Regions from separate parts of the Vibrio harveyi genome, predicted to be linked through region 4. Evidence: predicted binding sites of a transcription regulator. Region 4 holds the regulator's gene; each other region holds the start of a gene.
What was found. Region 4 encodes PurR, which represses purine synthesis genes. Its sites were predicted from a motif close to TNANGNAAACGTTTNCNTNA; they were not measured.
Positions count from the first base shown of each region.

Region 1: the regulator PurR is predicted to act here: its motif matches at 1,981-2,000, upstream of ihfA (integration host factor subunit alpha).
Region 2: the regulator PurR is predicted to act here: its motif matches at 2,936-2,955, upstream of pyrD (quinone-dependent dihydroorotate dehydrogenase).
Region 3: the regulator PurR is predicted to act here: its motif matches at 2,776-2,795, upstream of QMY49_RS10370 (NupC/NupG family nucleoside CNT transporter).

Region 1 covers NZ_CP125875.1:1,103,958-1,108,209, forward strand. The annotation lists gene QMY49_RS05760 (hypothetical protein) at 1-272, opposite strand, end outside; gene QMY49_RS05765 (hypothetical protein) at 294-533, opposite strand; gene QMY49_RS05770 (AEC family transporter) at 716-1,594, opposite strand; gene ihfA (integration host factor subunit alpha) at 2,121-2,417, shown strand; gene QMY49_RS05780 (nucleotidyltransferase family protein) at 2,561-3,334, opposite strand; gene QMY49_RS05785 (thiopurine S-methyltransferase) at 3,671-4,252, shown strand, end outside.
Region 2 covers NZ_CP125875.1:1,372,709-1,376,960, reverse strand. The annotation lists gene rlmKL (bifunctional 23S rRNA (guanine(2069)-N(7))-methyltransferase RlmK/23S rRNA (guanine(2445)-N(2))-methyltransferase RlmL) at 1-524, opposite strand, end outside; gene QMY49_RS06900 (cell division protein ZapC) at 1,036-1,578, opposite strand; gene pyrD (quinone-dependent dihydroorotate dehydrogenase) at 1,749-2,759, opposite strand; gene QMY49_RS06890 (NAD-glutamate dehydrogenase) at 3,064-4,252, opposite strand, start outside.
Region 3 covers NZ_CP125875.1:2,183,461-2,187,712, forward strand. The annotation lists gene QMY49_RS10365 (DNA cytosine methyltransferase) at 315-1,328, shown strand; gene QMY49_RS10370 (NupC/NupG family nucleoside CNT transporter) at 1,435-2,634, opposite strand; gene QMY49_RS10375 (LysR family transcriptional regulator) at 2,871-3,815, opposite strand; gene QMY49_RS10380 (lytic murein transglycosylase) at 3,887-4,252, opposite strand, start outside.
Region 4 covers NZ_CP125875.1:1,992,827-1,997,078, forward strand. The annotation lists gene torR (two-component system response regulator TorR) at 1-100, opposite strand, end outside; gene torD (molecular chaperone TorD) at 334-981, shown strand; gene purR (HTH-type transcriptional repressor PurR) at 1,428-2,432, shown strand; cyclic di-GMP riboswitch class I at 2,711-2,800, shown strand; gene QMY49_RS09555 (TfoX/Sxy family DNA transformation protein) at 2,917-3,507, shown strand; gene QMY49_RS09560 (TVP38/TMEM64 family protein) at 3,628-4,252, shown strand, end outside.

The DNA of each region.
Region 1 (4,252 bases), 890 kb from region 4:
CGGTTCACCCTTGTAGGTATCCACCCCAGAATTCTGTGTTCAAATTCTCGATCCCAATGACCACCAATAAATTCGACTTTAACAATTTGAGGGATATACCGTTCTGCGATTGAATACTTCGTACAGTATATTTTGTAAGGTTTGTCATAGTTAGGGTCTGTTAAGCCAAATAAAGAATATTTTTCTCCATTTTTATCTACCGTTAAGGGTAGAGAGTTGAGGGAAATATTTTCACCATGGCTCTCACCGCCAATAAAAATAACTTCGTACATTATCTGTCCTCCATTAAGCCTCTATTTATTTTTCATCGGAATTTCGATTAATTGAATCAGTTCATTTTGTTCTTCATCTGTCAAAGTGGAGTGCACATAAACGAAGTATCTAGGTGAATTACCAACTCCTTTTGGGAGTAGAACGTATTCGTCATCGCCAAAGCACACTGTTGGTGTAAATTTGATTGTGTTGAGTGTTGTTGTGATTTCCTCTAAGTGATGAGCACCACCGAGAAAAATCACACGGCATGTCTTATCCATAAAATTACAACTCCTTTGTAAATTTGCGGAGGGTTCAGGCTAATAGATAAAACACTCAAAAAGCGAGGTATAAAGGCTAGATAAGGTGAATTTATTGTTAAAAATTAGATTTCAAATTTGAAGCGTTACGTTGTGATTTGTTAAACGTTGCTTGATGTTGATGGATTATGTGGAGGCATGGTTCAAGCAAGTGATAAAGCAAACGTTAGTAGCAGCGGTAGAGTAATAATGCTTAAAAAGTTGCCAAACAAGACCATGGAAGCAACGTTCAGAGGTTCGATATTGAGTCGTTCAGCAAACAAGTAGTTCATTACAGCTGGTGGCAACATGGTAAACAACACCATCATCTGTAATTGCATGATTGGCAATGGTATCAAGGTATAGATTAAGGCAAAGGCGAGTGCTCCGGTACCGAGTGATTGAAGTGTGCACCAAAGACCCACTCGAAGACCATCCCATCTTAAATGGCACATTTGTGCTCCCAATGATAACAACATAACTGGGACGGCGGCTTGCCCAAGTAATGTGGTCGCTTCAAAAAGAGGAGACCAAATACCAATACCAGAAATGTTGATAAGCAACGCGAGCAAAGCGGATAAGAAGATCGGCATTTTGACGATTTGTTTAAGCGGATTGCCATTACTCAGTAGCATGACGCCAAGGCTTATATGTAGGCATGCTGAAACGACAAAAAGCAATACTGCGGAGGGAAGGGCGATTTCCCCGAAGGTGTAAGTAAACAGCGGTATCGCTAAGTTACCGCTGTTTCGAAACATGTGTGGTGGAGCCCATGCTTTGAATGATAATCCGCAAAACTTCGCGATGGGAACCATCACAATGCCAGGTACTACGACAGCAATAAGCGCGGCTAGTAGCAAGGGGACTTGCCCCATGCTGAGTGGCATACCGACAAGAGAAGAAAATACCAGTGCCGGAGTAAACACATCCATATTGATGCGATTGATTGGGCGAAAATCGGGCTTGAGGCATCGACCAACTATGTAACCTACGCAAACCAAGACAAAGACGGGAAATAAGATACTGATGACTTGGTGCAACATGGCGACTCTTTCGCGTGGTGAAAACAGGGATAAACAGTAACAACCTTTCAGTTAACCGTCATGGAGCAATCAATAGAATTTTGTCGCTGTTCAAGCTTTCATGCTCCTAGTGTCACGCTATATCTGAATAACAAGTCTGCTAAATAGGACCGACCAGATCTATTTTCAAACGTACTCAACTTACTGAAAAGGTAAGAAGTTTTGTGTCAATTGTTTGTAAAGTAGCCAGTATCTGACATTTTTATTAAATAGTGATTAATGTTGTTTTGAGTTTTAAAACTAGTAATTTGAACTGGATATTTTTGCCATTGGAGAGGGAATTAAAGGAAAATCTGGAAATGGTGGTGGGTAAACTATCTTCGTGGTGCAACATTCCGTATATTAGCAAAGAAAAAAGTTGGCGAAAATCATAAGCTTGGCATACACTTCCTGATGTAACCCCGATATGTTGTTGAATTGGTAGGGTAAAACTGCTCTGGCGCTACACTAAGGTAGCATTGTTTAACATAGCTTTGAGGAAAGTTTTATGGCGCTCACAAAAGCCGAACTTGCAGAAAACCTGTTTGATAAATTGGGATTTAGTAAACGGGACGCCAAGGAAACGGTGGAAGTGTTCTTTGAAGAGATTCGTAAGGCACTAGAAAGTGGCGAACAGGTAAAACTGTCAGGTTTTGGTAACTTTGACCTTCGTGACAAGAATGAACGACCTGGTCGTAACCCGAAAACTGGTGAAGATATTCCTATTACTGCTCGACGTGTCGTTACGTTCCGCCCGGGTCAGAAGTTGAAAGCTCGCGTAGAGAACCTAAAGACCGACCAGTAAGCCATGTAACATGGAATGAGACCACGCTTTGTCGTGGTCTTTTTGTTTGTGGCTTTCATTACTGACTAAAGAACAAATAAAAACCACCGCAATTGCGGTGGTTTTTCAGTATTCAGGGAGTCAGTTTCTAAAATACTGTTTGTTTAGGCTGCTTCTAGGTGTGTCGTTAGGTAAGGATGCCAAGCCTCTTGATACAAGTTTTTAGATTGAGTACGCATGTTACGAATTGATGCCATCTCGATATCATTTAGGTTGCGACCTTCAACCAGAGCTTGACGTTCCAGTTTCTGAATTTGCTCGTACAAATCATGCTCCGGACCACTTTTTACATCAGCAATCGCTTTTAGATGCAATTGGACTTCAGCAATTAGGTTGGTTTTTGGTAAACGGACCAACAAGTTGAGATCACGATAACCAGAAGCCGTTGGTTTTTTAAAGCGGTTTTTTACTTTAACAATGGTTGTTTCGCGCTCTAACGTTTCATATACCGACACCAAGCTTGCTACGTCATTTGCAACGATAGTTGCACGGGCTAAGTCGGTGATACGTTCTACTTGACCGTCAAGTTCGTGGGCGATTTTCTCTTCGGCGCGGTGCTGAGATTTAACGCCAGCAAAATAAGGCTGTGCGTCAGTGAGAAGGGCAGTACTCTTACAGATGGTTTCTAGCTCAAACTGCGCTTGGTGCGCTTTGCTGTAAAGTACGTCGAAATCTGAATAAGGCTGTGTTGGTTTGGAGTCGATTGACTGAATGCCATACAAACCACTAAGGCTATGTTTAAACAATTTTGAGCAAACTTCGTTTTGGCTAGCAGAACGGTCTTGCTCGTTACTCGGGACATTTGGAAGTGCGGCGAAAGCCGGCGCACGGCTTAGTACTAATAGCATCAATGCCGTAGTACGTAGAAATAAGCTCATTCACTCTCCTTAACTTGCTTGCACTTAGAAAATGGGTAACGAAAAGGTCACTAAGATTCGCAAATCAGGTACTACCTAGTTAATGGGGTCTCTACGATAGATTCCAAGGTTGATTTTCAACCTTATGGTGGAATCGTGTTCTAGATCACCATTTTGCTTTCCTTTATTCTGACCATCAGAACAAGGAAGGGTTCCTTCTTGAACGTTAGCCATACTAACATTGCAGTATTAACCAAAGATGAACGGCATAGACAAATTTGAAAAAATCATTAGTCTTAGCCCACAAAAGTGAAGCGCAAAGCTCGAATCCACTATCAGCCGACAAGTAGAAGAATCATGAGAGATCAAGAATTTTGGCACAATAAATGGGCCAGTAACCAAATTGGTTTTCATCTAGAAGACGTGAACCCACTATTGCCTGCATTTTGGCAACATACGGCTGCAAAGCATGATGATAAAGTTTTGGTGCCTCTGTGTGGTAAGTCAGAGGATTTGATTTGGTTAGCGACCAAACACGACGAAGTTCAGGGCGTTGAGCTAAGCCAAATTGCGGTAAGAGCGTTTTTTGCTGAGCATTTTTACACACCAACGGTAACGCCTGTTAATGGTATGCACGAGTTATATCAGTTTGATGAGCTGTCGATTTATACGGGTGATTTCTTTACCGCCCCAGTATCTAAAGCCGATATCATTTACGATCGTGCTGCGTTAGTGGCTCTTCCTAAAGAGATGCGAGCAGAATATGCTGCTCGTGTTAAGCAATTGCTGAATCCTGGCGGTCGTATCTTGTTGGTCACGTTGAACTACCCGCAAGAAGAGATGGCAGGACCTCCTTTTAGTGTTCCTGTAGAAGAGATTGAACAGTTATTTTCCGGTTATAAGATCACATGCTTAAACGTAGATCAAGCCGATGATAAT
Region 2 (4,252 bases), 620 kb from region 4:
TCACGTAACGGAGCTCGACCTGATTCTGGACGGTAGCCACGTTGATGAAGACCACTACCCACCATATCCACACCAAGAATGGCTTTGTCTTTGTGCAGACGAACGTGAACGCGGATATCAGGGCGTTCTTTGTTAATGTTTGGACGAGGAAGTCCTTTCTTCTCAAAGCAATCTACGATGCCGTCTTTTACTTTCATTGCACCGTATTGGCTGTTGCGGATTTCACGGTTCGTACCATTGAAGTCGACCACAAAGCGCTTTGAACTATGGAACTGATTTACCCAGTTGATTGAAGACGTCGACAGGTAAAGGTCCATGTCGTCGTTACAGGTAAATTCCGATAAAACACGTACAAATCGAGACGCCAAGCGGCTCCACAAACAGCAACGGTAAATCTGTTCATTCGTCGCCTTAAATTTAACGCCTGCCTGTACTGGTTTGGCGTTTTCAATGCCTAGTTTAGTCAGTTCTTCAACAAGCAAGTTTTCCATGCCGTTTGAAGTTACCGCGAGATATTGATTCATAGTGTTCTTTCGTCGATAAAAAATGGCTTTGATTATACCTGACTTTACGATCAATGCCTCGTTTTTAAAGGCATTTTTACTTTATTAGCTCAAACAGTCGCCAATCTCATCTGTTGAAAATCAAAACACAACACATCTACAAACAGAATACGTCTCTTTATCACTTTCTAGTAAAGACAAGCATCATAACGAGAGTGAATACTTATTTACATCATTTTTGGTCTATACCAACTGTTGATTTTGCGTGTAATTAACTTACAAAATGAGCATATAGGGGAACAAAAGGTGAAATATTAGGCGTCTGGTTGCCTAATTTAAGGAAACGCTAAAATGAAAAAAGTGGAATAAAAGTGAGCTACTTCATATCTGAGATACAAAATAGCCCTCACCTAGGCATGTATTTGGCGTGCACAAGAGGAGATATTCAGAAAATTCTAGGCAAAAAAAATCGACCTAATGAGGTCGATTAATGCAAACAAAGGAACGAAAATAAAGAAAAATCAAAAGGAAATTAACCCACCATCGCCATTGGTGCCATCGTGAATAAGTGATTGGCACACACCATGCGATCGTGCATTACTTTAATTGGTTGCCCAAATGGCAGTACTTTGTTGCCATCAAGTAGAAATTCATCCTGCCCTACGTAAGCACATAGGCTTGATGTTTCACCTGGTTCTAGAACGATGAATACGCCTTCTGAATATCGATTTGTTAGGAAGACCATATCCCCTTCTTCTGGCTCATGTCCATCGCATTGGGCGTCGAAGAACCAGCTCTTCGGTTGAACAGGTTTATGAAAGCGTTTTGCAGCTACGCAATAGAGCGTAAGTTCGGCTTGACGGTATTCGTTGATGTCGAGACAACGGATTCGTTCGTTGTACGTTTGAAACGCGCTTGCGTCATCAACAGTGAATTCATTGTCTGAGAAGGCACAATTGACCAACAGCTTACGGCATAGATTGGTTTGGAAAATCATCTCCTCCCCCAAATCCAGCATTAGGCAAGCTTTCTGCTCGTCAAAATACCAATTCCATTTGTCGCTGGGTTTAAGCATTATTCCGTTCTCTTGTTTGTGACTAGTTAATCAGTAATAAGAGGTAAGACGCTTAATTACCTACTCATGATTTTTAAATTTTACAAACGAACGGGCAAAAAAAAAGAGGAAACGAATTCCTCTTTTTTTTAGTAACAAGCGTCGATTTCTCAACGATTTAGCGATTGCTCTTATAGATTTTTAACAATATCGCGTACGAGACCTGGTCCGTGGTAGATGAAACCAGTGTAAACTTGAACAAGTTGTGCACCTGCCATCATTTTCTCTTTCGCTGCAACGTATGAGTCAACACCGCCCACACCGATTATCGGAAGTTTATCGCCAAGCTCTTCATGAAGTTTACGAACAACTTCTGTTGAACGTGATTGAACCGGACGTCCGCTTAGACCACCCGCTTCGTTCGCATGTTTCATGCCTTCAACGACTGTGCGATCAAGCGTTGTGTTTGTTGCAATCACACCGTCGATGTTATTCTTAATTAGCGACTCACAGATCTGGCTGATTTCGTCATCGCTCAAATCCGGTGCAATTTTTAGCGCAAGTGGTACGTACTTACCGTGCTTTTCTGCAAGTTCTGCTTGTTTCTCTTTGAGTTCAGATAGCAATTCGTCTAGCGCTTCACCGTACTGAAGTGAACGAAGCCCTGGTGTATTTGGTGACGAGATGTTCACGGCGATGTAACCGGCATACTCGTACACTTTTTCCATACAAATCAGGTAGTCCTCTGCCCCTTTCTCAATTGGTGTATCTTTATTTTTACCAATGTTGATACCAAGAATGCAGTTGTATTTTGCCTTTTTCACATTCTCAACCAGATGATCCACACCTAGGTTGTTAAAGCCCATACGGTTGATGATACCTTCCGCTTCAACTAGGCGGAACAAACGTGGCTTGTCGTTACCTGGTTGCGGACGAGGCGTAACAGTACCAACTTCGACAAAACCAAAGCCCATGGCGTCAAACGCTTCGATACATTCGCCGTTTTTGTCCAAACCAGCAGCAAGACCCACTGGGTTACGGAATGTAAGCCCCATGCATTCTACTGGACGATTTGGTAATTGTTGACGATAGAAAAGATCGAGAGGAGTGCCGTTAAAGCGTTGGAAGTTTTTGATTGCAAGATCATGTGCCTTTTCGGCATCAAGTTGGAAAAAGCCAGTTCTGGCTAGACGGTAAAGCATTGTGCCTCCGAAAGAAAAAAGCCCCGTGTAAACGGGTCAATATTATTTACTGTTTTTCAGCGCAATTCAATGAAAATGAGTGAATTCAGCAAAATAGTATGTCTCATTTTAATTTTGTTCATAAAAACAGTTGATTAGCACTCTATGCTCTATACAAAATTGCTAGCTTTTTATTTAAAAGCAAACGATTTCATGCCAGAAAAATTTAAATCACGAGTTACGGCGTCACGTATTGTGTGAAGTTATAATGATTTGAACATAAAAAAGCCCCGCGATTGCGAGGCTTTTGCTAAAGTCACTTACCCTATTCGTTCGAAGAACAGTTCAGGTTAAGTAGAACCAATTCTCGAAGTGCAACAGAGAACTTAGCGAACTCATGAACGGAACCAACTTTGAATTCATTTAAGATGCTCTCCCAACGATGCAATGACAATTCATTCGTTGTCATCCAATCTTCGAGTGCTTGCATCACGTCTAGATCTTCTGTTGAACAGCCGCAAGTTAGAACTTGAGCAGTCAATTGACGCTGTTGCCAATCAAGATCCTCACGGAATGCTGCACGAGCAAGAGCTTGCCAGTTATTATCAACCGCTTGGCTATTGATCTGTTTCAAGAACCAGTGAAGTGATAAACGGTCACCTAGATTAAAGTAAAGCTTCGAGGCTTGTTCAACCGTTTTACCCGTTTCGCTTGCTACTGTTGAAATATCCAGTGCAGACTGTAGGCTAGAGAGACGAGCTACATGGTGTGCCAGTTTCTCCTCTACTCCGCGCTCAATCCATTTCTGAGCAAGTTCGTTATGCTCTTCCACTTCTGATGCAACTAGCATGGTGTCTAGCGTTTCAGTAATAGTGTGAACATCGTCTTTATATAGTGCAACTAACTCAGTTACTGTGCTCTTACCGCTGCGATTGCGAAGTAACCAACGAGAGATACGGCGCAATGCGCGACGTACATAAAACATGATCTCATACTGTGCTTCTGCAGTTGCAACGTTATCGAGTGCACGAGTTTGCTTAAGAATATCTTCCAGTTCGAAGATCTCACGTGTTGCACTGTAAGCGTTCGCAATATCAACGACACTCGCGCCCGTCTCTTCTTGAAGACGAGTCACAAAGTTACAGCCCATTTCATTAACCATTTGGTTTGCCAGCGCTGTTGCGATGATTTCAGCACGCAGCGGGTGGTTTACCATCTGATCTTTGTAGTTACGGCGTAACTCACTTGGGAAATAAGCAACTAACTGTTTTCCATGGAATTCATCATTTGCAATTTCGTCAGCAACCAATTGTTCTTTCAGAACCATCTTACCGTAAGCTACTAGTACTGAAAGTTCAGGACGTGTCAGACCAAGACCTTGTTTCTCTCGCTCAATCAAGGTTTCATCGTCTGGAATGTACTCAAGAGCACGATCCAAGTACCCTGCTTTCTCCATTGTATGGATAAAGCGGATTTGCTCTTTAACGATGCCAACACCTTGCTGTTCAGTCACC
Region 3 (4,252 bases), 190 kb from region 4:
AACAACGCAGTGTAATAGCCAGCTCTTTCCAAGTTGTTTGACGCAGCAATCGGGTCAATGACACGCTCCCAAAGGGCGAGCTGCCTTGGCTTGTATACTTTGTTGCCGATTCTTGATTTAGAATGACTAGATCTTTAAATCGCCGCCGCGTCTACAAACCAAGTCATTCTCGCTGAACCTAGCATCTCGAGGTTACTTGGGTATAAGTGCAGCCATACATTCAACTTATTGAAATAACGTGAGAAAAAATCACTGGCCTTATGTACAGTAAGTTGGTACAATACGCCCATTATTTAGACGACATATATCAGAGCATGACACAACGAATCGTTTCTTTTTTTGCTGGGGCTGGTGGCTTAGACCTAGGGTTCGAACAAGCTGGGTTCAATGTAACTTGGGCTAACGAATACGATAAAGATATTTGGGCGACATACGAGAAGAACCATCCTCACACTACGTTGGACAGACGTAGTATCACAAACATTGATGCGGATGAAGTGCCTGAATGTGATGGTATTATTGGTGGTCCACCATGCCAAAGCTGGAGTGAAGCGGGTGCACAACGTGGTATCGAAGACAAGCGTGGTCAGCTGTTCTTCGATTTTATCCGTATCCTAGAAGCGAAAAAGCCCAAGTTCTTCTTGGCTGAAAACGTAAGTGGTATGCAGCACACACGCCATGCAAACGCGCTCAACAACATCAAGCAGATGTTTAAAGATGCTGGTTATGATTTGTATTACCAGATGATGAACGCGGTTGACTACGGTGCTGCGCAAGACAGAAAGCGCGTTATCTTTATTGGCTTCAGAAGTGACTTAAACATCAAGTACACCTTCCCAGAACCAATGGAAAAAACAGAACGTCGCACCTTGAAGCACGTGATTGCAGACCTTGATGGAACGGCAGTGCCTGCATTAGACAAGCAGAAGCCAAACCCAGATGTGAAAGTGCTAAACCACGAGTACATGATTGGCGGTTTCTCTACGATGTTTATGTCTCGAAACCGAGTGAGAACTTGGGATGAGCCTTCTTTTACCATTCAGGCTGGCGGTCGCCATGCACCGATTCACCCAGGCGCGCCAAAAATGGAAAAAGTAGAGACAGACAAGTTTAAGTTTGTGGAAGGTCACGAAGACAAATATCGCCGTCTGAGTGTGCGTGAGTGTGCACGAATTCAGGGCTTTCCGAATGACTTTGAGTTCGTTTACAACAATGTTGCGGCGGGCTACAAGATGATTGGTAATGCTGTTGCTGTCCCTTTTGCAAAAGCATTGGCTTTAAGCATTCAAGAGCACCTAGCTCAAGCAAAAGATCTTAAAGCCGCTTAACGAAAAAAGTATCCCTAAATGCCTTTAGGGATACTCATTTCTTCTCTTTCTATTACTTCAATTGGAAGAAGATCCCCACTTAAGGGAACCTTCCATCGCCTTTCAATTAAAGACTCAAAATCACGCCAGCGATTGATGCGCTCATCAGGTTGGCCATTACGCCTGCTGCGATTGCGCGGAAGCCGTATTTCGAGATGAATGAACGCTTCTCTGGTACGAGTGAGCCTAGACCACCAATCAGCATTGCCATGGTTGAGATGTTTGCGAAACCACACAGTGCGAAGGTTACGATAGCTTGTGAGTGTGCGCTTAGCTGAGACTTCACTTCCATCAGTTGGATGAAGGCTACGAACTCGTTTACCACAATCTTGTTACCGATCAGTGAGCCAGCCACAATAGCTTCATTCCAAGGAATACCTAGCAACCATGCGATTGGTGCGAATAGGTAGCCAAGTACTAGCTCGAAGCTCAGTTCCATACCGAATAGACCGCCGAACCAGCCTAGAATGCCGTTTAGCATCGCGATAACGCTCACGAACGCCAATAGGGTTGCACCTACCGCCACTGCGATGCGTAAACCAGACATTGCGCCGTCTGCCATTGCTTCAACCACATTGGTTGCACGTGGCATTTCTACTTGGTCTAGGTCGATATCTGGTGTTGTGGTGTCTGTCTCTGGCATCATGATTTTTGCCATCAGAAGACCTGCAGGCGCTGACATGAATGCTGCCGCGATTAGGAAGTTAAGATCCACACCCAGTGATGCGTAACCTACTAGCGTGCCACCAGCAACCGATGCCAAACCACCAGTCATTACTGCGAAAAACTGAGAATCACTCATGTGCTTCAGGTATGGCTTTACTACAAGCGGCGCTTCAATCATACCAACGAAGATGTTCGCTGTTGCAGATAACGATTCTGCACGACCTGTACCTAGCAAACGCTGAAGACCACCACCGATTAGGTTGATCACTTTTGGCATTAGACCGATGTGGTACAAACCAGAAATCAGTGCCGAGAAGAAGATGATGATACCAAGTACGTTAATCGCGAAGGTAAAGCCGTTGGTCGCAAGACCGCCGAATAGGAACGCGATGCCCTCTTGACCGTAGTTGATTAGGTTAGAAACCGCGCCAGTTACTGCGTTAAGCGCTTCTTTACCCGCTGGTACGTAAAGTACCAATAGCGCGAAGATTACTTGCAGAGCAAAAGCCAAAGACACCGTTCGTAGACGAATGTTCTTACGGTTAGTCGAAAGCAGCCATGCTACGAATAGGATGGCTACGATACCAAGAATTGAGTTCATAAAATGAATCCGACAAAAGGGGGAACAGGAAAGGCGTCGGATTGTATAGAGCGTAAAAAAAGCTGCAAGTTCGGGATGTTAACAGGCTGAGAATCTCGCCTGCTCACTCTTTAACCAGCAAAATAACTCTTTGAATTAAATAAAGATAAACGTTTGCCTAAAGTTATTATTTCCAAATGGAAAAGATGTTTCTGGATTTGGAAAAATTTTGTGATTCAAATCACTTTATGTATTCCCTACTTCGGAATCGAAATATACGGTGCTAATCGCTGATCCCAATGGCAAGGCGATCCGATCTTTTGTTTGATGAACTCGATCACTGCTGAGATCTTTTTCGGCATATGTTGACGGCTTGGGTACACCGCATAAAACGGCATGGATTGGCTGGCTCTCCAGTCTGGTAACAGCTGAATCAGTTTGCCTGAGCGGAATTCATCCCCCAGCAAATAAGTGGCTAAGTAAGCAATCCCCCACCCTGCGATTGCGGCATCACGCACCGCTTCTGCTAAATCGACCGAGTAGTTGCCAGAGACTTTCACGTTGAGCTCTTGCTCGCGATTGGTGAACGCCCAACTGGTGTAGTCACGCTCCCAACTGCGGTAAATAAGGCAGTTGTGCTGCGACAAGTCATTCGGTTCGGTTGGCGTATCGAATTTGAGTAAGTAATCCGGCGATGCCGCAACCACAAATTGGCAATCCGCCAAACGCTGAGCAATGTAGCCTTCTGGCAAATGTTCATTATTGGTGATCCACAGATCCAAGCCTTCTTCGAGCATATCGACTTTGTAATCGAACAAATGCACTTCGACTTGCAGTTGCGGGTATTTCTCACGAAGTTCTTGAATGGCAGGGATGATGTGCAACGTGCCAAAAGACTGCGACAAACCGAGACGAACCAAACCGGCGACTTCATCGCGTTGGCTTTCCATCTCTAACGTGGCACTGCTAACGGCTTGCACCACTTGTTCACAATGGTGATAGAAGGTTTGCCCCGCTTCGGTTGGTGTGAAGCTGCGCGTGGTGCGTTGCACGAGCTTGATACCCAGTGACGCTTCCAACTGGCTGAGCTGTTTACTGACGTGAGAAACAGACACACCTAAGCTCTTTGCCGCAGCGGTAAAGTTTTTATGTTTGATCAACGCCGAGAAGATCACCATTTGTGCAGCACGTTCAGATAACACGCAAACCTCGTTTCAAATAGAGAAAACAAAGGGCTCCGAAGAGCCCCTTTTTATTCGTTTATACATTCAATCTAGAATGTGATGCGGTCAGCTAAATGACTTACCGCCAGTGCGAAGTAGTAAGAGCGGTTCCACTTCATCAACACATTGTAGTTGTTGTACACCAGGTAAGTACGACCGTTCTCATCGTCTGGCATGATCAACCATGCTTCGATGTCTTCGTCGAGCTTAGGAAGTGGGCTGCCATCGTATTTGGTGATGCCAAGCTTGCTCCACTCTTGCAGATACTTACCTTTTTCCGCTTCGCGACCTTGCAGGTTGTGGTCAATGCCGTGTGGCACTTTAACCTGACGACCCCAAGTGAACTTATCATCCCAGCCAGATTTGCTTAGGTAGTTCGCAGTAGAAGCAAACACGTCAGCTTCTGATTGCCAGAT
Region 4 (4,252 bases):
TTTCTGCTTCACTGACTTTGTAACCTTCATTTTGGAAATAGCCCGCGAGCTTACTGCGAGTTACAACATCATCTTCTACGACTAATACGTGATAGCTCATTTACACCACTTTCTGTCTTTTTTATTTTCCAAGACGTATTCTATTCATAACTAGTAACATTTCTAGTCATAGATACATTAAAAAGCAAGATTTTGCGATTTTATTGATTCAAAGCAAGCTTATTTACAGCCATTCACAAATACGCATATTTTCCAATAATGCATAACAATTATAGTTACTGCTATTCATCTTAATTGTTTACACTTAAGGGATAACCATTCAGGAGCAAAAAAATGCAAGAAGTGAAAGCTTTTAACGAGAAACGCGCAGAAATCTATTGGTGGTTTTCTAGCCTGTTCGCAAAAGAACTGACAGAGAAAGAACTAGAAACCTACCACAGTGTTGAAATTCGAAGCTTTTTAGCGGGTCTTGGTGAAAACGAATCACTAAAACCAGCTGTTGATACCCTTGTTGATGCACTCAACCGTTTACAAGACCGTGAAGACGCTCAGTTAGAATTAGCAGCGGACTTCTGTGAACTCTTTCTAAAAACAGAAAAGCACGGCGCACTGCCTTATGCTTCAATGTACATCGGCGAATCTGGTTTATTAAATGATAAGCCAGCAGAAGAGATGGAAAAACTGATGGCAGACTTTGGCGTGCAAGTGGACGAAAATCTGAAAGAACCAGCGGACCACTTAGCGGTCGAGCTAGATTTTCTAGGCAACATGATTATCCGCTCGAACGAACTAGAGCAAGATAAACATATGGAAGAAGCGTTCGGAAAACAGAACGAGTTCATCCAACAACACCTTATGACTTGGCTGCCACAGTTTGCTGCTAAATGTAAGCAATTCGACGAATTTGGCTTCTACATTAGCGTTACGCAACTATTAATTGCATTTTGTAAACTGGACAGCACCTACCTTCTTGGTGAATAATTGCCACCTATTTTGGGGAGTCTGTCATTCAGACTCCCTATTTTATTCGTTTGTTTTTAATCTGGCACAGAGAAATACAATCAATTTAGCCGTTAAAATGTGACCTCAGGGGCACAAAACAACTGCCTAGAATATTGCCAGCTTGCTCGCATCAGTCTAAAATGTGAGCGCAAACGATTAAATATGATTTATATGTAAACCGCTGAAATAAAGCGGTTTTTGTGTTTTCTTAACAGGATTGCTGACCAATTCCTCACTTATATAAGAAAGGAATATGAGACTCAGCGATAAATGTTGCTACAAACCTTTTTATACCGATTTCGGAACAACCGCTGCCAAATATCTCAGCAATGCCCCTATTCGCAGTTGCTCGGTTTGCGCAAGACCCTAAGCGTATGGTTGTCTTCACTACGGTATTTACAGTAGCTCGATACAGGACATCATTTATGGCCACTATTAAAGACGTTGCTCGCTTAGCCGGCGTTTCTACCACTACGGTTTCGCACGTAATTAATAAAACTCGCTTTGTTGCTGAAGCAACTCAAGAAAAAGTAATGAAAGCGGTGGATGAACTTAATTACGCACCAAGTGCCGTTGCGCGCAGTTTAAAATGCAACTCAACTCGTACCATCGGTATGTTAGTTACTCAATCTACCAACCTATTCTTCTCTGAAGTAATCGACGGCGTTGAGAGCTACTGTTACCGTCAAGGTTACACTCTGATCCTATGTAACACGGGCGGTATTTACGAGAAGCAACGTGACTACATCCGCATGCTAGCTGAGAAACGTGTAGATGGCATTCTAGTAATGTGTTCTGACCTTACGGAAGAGCTAAAAGAGATGCTTGACCGTCATTCAGATATTCCTAAAGTTGTCATGGATTGGGGTCCTGAAAGCTCACAAGCAGACAAGATCATCGATAACTCAGAAGAAGGCGGTTACATCGCAACAAAATACCTGATCGACAATGGTCATACTGATATTGCTTGTCTGAGCGGTCACTTCGAAAAAGCAGCTTGCCAAGAACGTATTGCGGGTTACCGTCGTGCGATGGCTGAAGCAAATCTAGCCGTTAACGAAGATTGGATTCTTGAAGGCAACTTTGAGTGTGACACGGCTGTCTTAGCTGCAGATAACATCAGTGCTATGGACAAACGTCCAACCGCTGTTTTCTGTTTCAATGACACTATGGCTCTTGGCTTGATGAGCCGCCTACAACAAAACGGTATCAAAGTACCAGACGATATTTCTGTTATCGGTTACGACAATATCGAACTTGCTGAGTACTTCTCTCCACCGCTAACGACGATTCACCAACCAAAACGTCGTGTGGGTAAAAATGCATTTGAGATCCTACTTGAGCGCATCAAAGATAAAGAGCATGAGAAGCGTGTTTTCGAAATGCAACCAGAGATCGTTGTGCGTAATACAGTTAAGAAATTGAACTGATCTCTCACTTGATTTTATAAAGCGCTCCTAGGGGCGCTTTTTTATTGCCTAAAAATAACTTTTTTGGACATTTCATCAGAAAAATAATTTAAAGAACGAAGATAAGTTGCTGTTTTAACTCAAGGTAGCACATATCCTTGATAGACCTTTTGTATTACAATTATACATTCCAGCATATGAAACTTTACACATCAAATTACCACTATTAACTGAACCAAGATCACACTTCAACGTTTGAAACGTGATGTTAATTCAATATACGAAGTATCCTCAAAGAGTCACGCACAGGGCAAACCATCCGAAAGGGTGGGACGCAAAGCCTCCGGCCTGAACCATCTTATTAGATGGAAGGTAGCGGGGTTACCGATGGCAAATATGCATTAAGTGAGTTTACCCTTTAATGACATTGTGTCTGCATGCATTTGCTAATCTCTCGGACCTGATTTTTGGTGGCGTAATATTAATTACACCGAGATAACACACCATGGATAAACCGATACTCAAAGACTCAATGAAGCTGTTTGAGGCACTTGGTAATATCAAGTCGCGCTCAATGTTTGGTGGTTTTGGGCTCTTCGCCGATGAAACGATGTTTGCGCTTGTCGTAAACAATCAACTTCATATTCGAGCTGACCAACAAACTTCATCTGACTTCGAGACTCAAGGACTAAAACCGTACGTCTACAAGAAACGTGGTTTCCCAGTCGTTACGAAATACTATGCAATTTCTGATGATCTTTGGGACACAACCGACCGCTTGATTGAAGTTGCCAAGCAATCCCTCGAGACTGCTAAGCAAGAGAAAAAACAACAAGCAAGCACCAAGCCTAATCGATTGAAAGATCTACCTAACCTGCGTCTAGCAACTGAGCGTATGCTCAAGAAAGCGGGCATTGACTCTGTAGAGCAACTTGAAGCAGAAGGCGCGCTAAACGCATACAAAGCAATCCAAGATACGCATGCCTCTACGGTAAGCCTTGAACTGCTCTGGGCGTTAGAAGGTGCAATCAAAGGCACACATTGGAGTGTCGTACCTCAGTCTCGTCGAGAAGAATTGATGAGTGCTCTTTCCTAAAGCATTTATATCAGCATGACATTGAGTAAAAGCCGCAGTTTTCAAACTGCGGTTTTTTTTTGAAATTTTTTATTGCCCCATTCTGTCTTATTATCTAAGAAGCCAAACGGAGCTATTGATATGAATAAGAAACTGATTTTAGGACTGATCCTACTCGCGACGATTATCTTTTTAGGCGTGAATTTTGGTCAATACCTAACGCTAGAAAACGCGAAGGCGCAACAAGAAGCGTTGAACACTTTTATTAGCGAAAACTTCGTATTCGCTGCTGCCACTTATTTCTTTGCTTACATTGCCATCACTGCGTTTTCGATTCCAGGCGCAGCAGTGGTGACTTTGCTTGGTGCGGCGCTATTTGGTTTCTGGACAAGTTTGCTGCTGGTTTCTTTTGCCAGCACAATCGGTGCAACGATCGCTTTTTTAAGCAGCCGTTACCTATTGAGGGAATGGGTACAGAGTAAGTTTGGAAACAAGCTAGGTGCGATCAACCAGGGTGTAGAAAAAGACGGCGCATTTTACCTGTTTTCGCTACGCTTAATCCCTGTTTTTCCATTTTTCCTAATCAACTTGTTAATGGGTCTAACACCAATGACTATTGCTCGATTCTACTTAACAAGCCAAATTGGTATGTTGCCCGGCACTGCGGTTTATCTGAATGCAGGTACACAGCTAGCAACCATTGATAGTCTTTCTGGAATTGTGTCACCAACCGTATTAGCATCGTTTGCTCTACTTGGTTTGTTCC